DNA from 2 places in the Acidaminobacter sp. QWL-03 genome. Region 1 is predicted to be linked to the other one. Evidence: riboswitches for the same ligand, from Rfam matches in the RefSeq annotation. Region 1 holds a riboswitch; the other holds the start of a gene.
What was found. Region 1 has a riboswitch for molybdenum cofactor ahead of AC4PHM_RS16430 (ABC transporter substrate-binding protein). Riboswitches for the same ligand answer to the same signal wherever they lie in the genome.
Positions count from the first base shown of each region.

Region 2: it holds a riboswitch for molybdenum cofactor, as region 1 does, so the genes downstream of both, AC4PHM_RS13895 (zinc-dependent alcohol dehydrogenase) here and AC4PHM_RS16430 (ABC transporter substrate-binding protein) in region 1, are expected to answer to the same signal.

Region 1 covers NZ_CM178752.1:3,557,238-3,560,331, reverse strand. Annotated here, with positions in the region: gene AC4PHM_RS16440 (ATP-binding cassette domain-containing protein) at 1-11, opposite strand, end outside; gene AC4PHM_RS16435 (ABC transporter permease) at 11-703, opposite strand; gene AC4PHM_RS16430 (ABC transporter substrate-binding protein) at 886-1,821, opposite strand; molybdenum cofactor riboswitch at 1,977-2,128, opposite strand; gene AC4PHM_RS16425 (ABC-F family ATP-binding cassette domain-containing protein) at 2,272-3,094, shown strand, end outside.
Region 2 covers NZ_CM178752.1:2,982,382-2,985,475, forward strand. Annotated here, with positions in the region: gene AC4PHM_RS13890 (MBL fold metallo-hydrolase) at 1-553, opposite strand, end outside; gene AC4PHM_RS13895 (zinc-dependent alcohol dehydrogenase) at 583-1,635, opposite strand; molybdenum cofactor riboswitch at 1,815-1,938, opposite strand; gene AC4PHM_RS13900 (uroporphyrinogen decarboxylase family protein) at 2,468-3,094, opposite strand, start outside.

The DNA of each region.
Region 1 (3,094 bases):
CTGAGCTCCATCAGTTCTCCTCCCCAGCGGCGTGATAGACAAATGCATTCGCCAGAAAGGACAAGCTGAGAAGCACTATAGCCATTGCTATGGATTTTGCGTAATTGCCCATGCTGTTATTCATAGCTATATAGGTCGTCATGACCCGTGTATGGCCTTGAATATTACCGCCTACAATCATAACAGCCCCTACCTCTGAGACGGCCCGGCCAAATCCCGTGATGAAAGCCGCTATGAGTTCTGCTTTCAGCTCTTTCAGAAAGAGTCCGAGGATCGCCACATGACCGCCACCCAGGGTCTTCCCCAGCTCATAGACCTCTCTGCCCCTTTTGACGGTGACATTGAAGACAATGCCCGTCACAATAGGCGTGACCAGGATGACCTGGGCTATGACCATAGCCGTGGGGGTAAAAATCAGTTCCAGGGAACCCATAGGCCCGCGGCGGGAGAGCAGGATGGCCACCAGAAGTCCAACGACCACCGGCGGCAGTCCCATCATAGTATAAAGGATTCTGGCATAGAGACGTTTTCCACTAAACGCCTTGAGGCCTGTGTAAATGCCAATCACAGTTCCAAGAATACCCGCGATCAAGGCTGACAATGTCGAAACGACGAGGGACAAGCCTATGACGCTGTACACCTCTGGATCCATGGAGATCAACAGATTAAAAGCTTCCTTAAAACCATCAGCGATATAGTCCAATCTGTTTTCCCTCCTTTGCGAATAATACTGGTCGACAGGCCAAAGGTCGCCGTGGCCTTGGCCTGTTGCGTCTTAAGCCTGTCGAAATCATCTTCATAATTGCGGAAGAGGGGGTCGATAGGCGCAAGCCGCAGAGACCCTCTTCCTTTGTTTCATGGTGTAGCAGCGGTCCACAAGTCAAACTATTCCGCGTCCGGGAAGAACAGCGGCGCGCCAAACTTCTCCACGCCATATTCTCCAATCAGCGTCTGTACCTCATCTGAAACGATCCAATCAATGAAGGCCTGAGCTGCTTCTGCATTGATTTGTGGATTCTTGTCAGGATTGACAGCTATGACACCGTAAGGATTGAGCAGTCCATCCAGACCTTCCGTGACGATCTCAAGCTCCAGATTATCCTTCATGCTGAGATAAGTCGCCCGGTCAGTGAGCGTGTAAGCTTGAAGCTCGTCCGCCATTTGAAGAACGTCGCCCATCCCTTTGCCCGCTGACACGTACTGATCGCCGGATGGCGTCATGTCCGCCAATTTCCAAAGGCTGTTCTCTTTTTTGTGGGTGCCTGAGTCATCCCCTCTGGAAACAAAGGACGCGCCTTTGTCCATGATCTGTTTGAGGGCTTCGCCTGCATTCGCGAAGGATGCCCCTTTAAGTGCTGCAGGGTCTGCCGATGGTCCCACAACGACAAAATCGTTGTACATAACTGAGAACCGCTGTAGTCCATGACCATCAGCCACAAATTTTTCTTCATCTGCCTTAGCATGAACCAACAGGACATCCGCTTCTCCGTCGACGCCCATCTGAATCGCCGCACCGGAACCCACGGCAACCACTTTGACTTCAGCACCGGTTTTAGCCTCGAAATCCGGAAGGATGAACTCCAGAAGACCGCTGTCCTGGGTACTCGTCGTGGTAGAAAGAATCAGGGTCTGACCCTCCAGGGAAGGAAGCGTCGTTTCAGCTGGCGATTCAGCAGGTGTCTCGGCAGGTGTCTCGGCTGGCACTTCCGCCGGGGACGACTGGCTGCAGCCCGCGCCAAACAGGATGAGCCACAAGAGCAGCATTGTCAGCAACATGGTGTTGATTGATTTTTTTGACTTTGACCAAATTTTCTTTTTCATTTGATTGCCTCCTAGATTTTGGGGATAAAAAAACATCCTCAAAAAAAGGACGCCCGAAGTCAGATCTTTTAAGTACACGAATGTCATAGTCACGCAGTGTTGGCGTCTTTTGACTCCGCGAGTCACGTCGCCTATGTAATGACCTGTCCTTAAAAGTTCGTATAGGGCTTTTTCCTTTCCTCAAGTGGGAGGCCCCAGAATTTCTCCTGTGACCCGGCGGCTGAATGCCATGACACAACCTGTCAGTCCGAATGTTTCAGGTTTGACCGTATGCTTTAGGCTATTCAGCTCGAAAAAAGCGCATTAAGTTGTGAACCGCTGTTTTCAGTATAGCATGCCATAAATCCGCCTACAATGCGAATTTTGCGTCAATTCAGTTTTATGAGCACAAAAGCAACTTTTATGATATAATGCTAAGTTGTACAAATAATGAATTGAGGAAGATGCATTGTGATTACAGTATCCAACGTCAGTCTGCGTTTTGGCGAGCGCAAGCTCTTTGAAGACGTCAACTTAAAATTTATTCCCGGCAACTGTTATGGTGTCATAGGCGCAAACGGCGCCGGAAAGAGTACCTTTCTAAAGATCCTGTCCGGCGACCTCGAGCCTAATACCGGCGAAGTTATTGTCGCGTCCGGCACAAGACTGTCTGTCCTGAAACAGGACCACTTTGAATTTGACCAGAACGAAGTCATGGAAACGGTCATTCTCGGCAATCCGCGGCTTAGCGAGGTCATGAAAGAAAAAGACGCAATTTACATGAAAGAAGATTTCACTGACGAAGACGGTATGCGCGCCGCTGAGCTCGAGCACGAATTTGCCGAAATGGGTGGTTGGGAAGCTGAGTCAGAAGCCTCATCCCTGCTTCAAGGTTTGGGCATCACAACGGACATGCACTACAAAAAAATGTCCGAGCTCATGGGCTCCGAAAAAGTCAAGGTTTTGCTTGCGCAGGCTCTGTTCGGCAAGCCTGGCGTCCTGATCCTGGACGAGCCTACCAACAACCTCGACATCCAGTCCATCAATTGGCTGGAGGATTTCCTGATCGACTTCGAAGGTACCGTCATAGTCGTTTCCCACGACCGGCACTTCTTGAACAAAGTCTGTACCCATGTGACAGACGTCGACTTTGGGAAGATCAAGATGTTTGTGGGCAACTATGATTTCTGGTATGAATCCAGCCAATTGGCGCTTCAGATGTCCAAGGACCAAAATAAGAAAAAAGAAGAAAAGATCAAGCAGCTTCAGGATTTTATCACACGGTTCAGCGCCA
Region 2 (3,094 bases), 570 kb from region 1:
ATGAAAGATCTGGAGTGCTTTCAGCAAGCCAGGTTAATTTTTCGGGCCTGTAAGCTGTATCTCCTGAAAAATAAAGCACGGTTCCGTTGATCCTCATTAGTATTCCAACCGCGTCTGGCGATAATGTGCCATGATCTGCGAAGACTGCTTTAATTTTTGTGTTTTTAAAATCAATTTCTTTATCTAGACGTAAGGGTACTATACGGGCAGGCTCTAATCCGATTTCTAAAAGCTTCAAGCAGCAGGATTCGGGTCCCAGGAAGATGGCATTGCTTTGGTTGGCGACTATTGGAATGGCGTCATAGTCAAAATGATCAAAGTGCAAATGTGTCGTAATATATAAATCGGGCTTCAATTCTTCGGCGCTGACGGACTTTGGGGATTGTCTGACAAATCCTCTGATCCGTTCTCCGCAGTCAGAAAGATAAGGATCTATTGAGATAATCATGCCGTCGCTTGACTTAATTAAAAACCCTGCCTGTCCTAACCATAGTATTGCAATTTCATGATTATTCAGCTTACAATTCACTATTTTCTCATAGGACTCGCTCATGCTGATCACTCCAGTAATTTATAGATACTTCATGCTGTCTCAGAAGGAATCAGCAATACTTTTATTCTGAGATCTTTCTTTGATCTCATCATTTGTATTGCATCATTTGCCTGTTCTAATGGAAAACGGTGCGTAATCAAGGGCTGAACGTCGATTTTTCCAGCTGACAGCAATTCGATTGTAGGCTTGAAAGAGTTGCAGCTTGCCAATACGCCTATGACTTCCGCGTCTTTCGAGACAATGCTGTTTATTTCTGCCATAAATTCAGCGCTGGTATAGATGCTCAACAAGACGATTTTCCCACCGGGCTTCAAAAGTCTCAAGGATTGATTGAAAGCTTTTGTGCTGCCTGAGGTTTCGATCACGACATCAACGCCTTTAAATTGAGTTTTTTCTTGAATGACCTCAACAATGTCACCGTTTCGATAATTCAATGCAATGCTTGCCCCCATATCAATTCCCAATTTCAGTTTCTCCTCCCAACTGCCAATTAGAAAAACTTTGCTTGTGCCGGACAAAACGGCGGTCTGCACTGAGAGCAGTCCAATGGGGCCGTCTCCAATGACCAGGACGGTTTCTCCCAAACCAATTCCAGCTTTCATGACGCCGTAGGCCGCCGTTGCTGCGGGTTCAATCAGAGCGGCTTCTTCGTAACTAAGGTCATTAGGCAATGGGTAAACGTGCCTGTAAGGCAGTTTAAGATACTCTGCGAATGCGCCGTTGTAATTTCTATACGAGCCGACGACTCTTCTGTTGGGGCAAAGGTTAAATCGTCCGGTCATACACATACTGCAGTTCCCGCAGCCGATGCTGACGTCTCCTGTTACGCGGTCTCCAACCTTGAATCCTGTGACCTTGCTTCCAATTTCAACAATTTGACCTGACCATTCATGGCCAGGGATCAGCGGGTAAGTAGTCAGTCCATTTCTTATGTAAGGCATATCTCCGCTGAAAAGCTCTAAATCTGTCCCGCAGATGCCAACTGCCATAATTTTGATGAGCACTTCATCGTCTTCAATGACTGGTTTTGGTACATCCACATATTCCATAGTCTCTGGACCTGTGAATCTAATTGCCTTCATATTGATTCCTCCATTCGTCTAATAATTTTCAGGGATACCTTAGGGTGATAAATCTGTAAATATTGGATTTTCTGGAAAAATATCTGAATCCACCTCATAAAAAATGGTGCCCAGAAAGCTGAGCACCAAAAAAACCATATCTTCAAGTCTTCCCACGCGAGAAACTTCAAAGAATTTGATCTGATCGACAGGCTCTTATCTTTCCAAAAATGGGAGGCTCGTGGATTTCTCCAATAAGCCCAGGTTGCTGGCCATAGTACAAAGGGTCACCTTAGGTCATGCAACTCGAAAAAAGCTGAGGTATTCAATTCTCAAATTGACCGAGCGTTTGGAGTCTTGAAAAATGGAGAGGCAGGATTGGGGATGAGGCTTTGCAGCACTCCTTAATTGGCAATATTTTATACTGCAAAATGCATGCCAGTGATTAGGCAGCTTCGCTACTTTTTGATTGCAGTTGTGAACTTCTTTATCGAACACATGAAAAGGTTTTTATTCCCTGAGTGGATCACTTAGAAATCAGAAGTCGCATAAAAAAGACACCCCATGTTGGAAACGCTTGTCTGAGTGCTTCAAGCGCTTCCAACATGGGGTGTCTTTTTTCGAAAAATACGGGTGGAGTTATCAAACATATGTTGAGAAAAGGTATGTAAAATTTTACATTCTAAAGTAGTAATTTGTCGGTTAAATCATTCGGCTTGTAAAAACGATGCACCAACGCATCGGGCGTGTGGCGAAAATACATCAGACTACTTTAGGCGTGGAATACATCACTTAAAATCGAATCGCTGGTATTTCTGGAAGTCACTGCATGTCAGATTTAGCGTCTTGTAAATCAGTCAATTTTATAGTCGTCAGCGGCTTTGAACATTGCTTTGAGATTCTCTATTGGTACCTGATTGATGGAACCTCCGGCTGCCAGTACACAGCGATTATTGCCGCCGAAGGATTTAAGCGTTTCAATACATTTGTCATAGGTTTCCTCTGCTGTCCATTTTTGAAGATCTAATGGACTCAGTCCGCCCAACAGTGTAACTTCTCCTCTGGTCAGCTCGAGTGCATCCTGTGGTGCGATATCCGGAAGGTACTGCCAGGCAACCATGCCCGAATCAGCGATGGCTGTCGCAACGTGGCGCGCAGTTGAGTCATTGTGAAGCCATCTTTGTGTATTGGGAAACTCTTTAAATATTTGTTCGTATCTTGGTAAAATAATTTCCCTGAAGGATTGTTCATTCAGAAATGCAGAAAGGTCATCAGCGACTAGAACATGGTGAAGTTTTCCAAGAATCTTTTCCTGTGCTTTTAAGAATCTGATTTGTGTCTCAACAACGACATCAAGTATTTTGTTAACTAATTCAGGCTCTGAAATCGTATCCGCGCAAAAGTCGCTGATTCCTCTTAACATTGCACCAACAGTAAATGGTCCCATGAGCGGATGGGGATTCACTCGATAGCCTTCCGG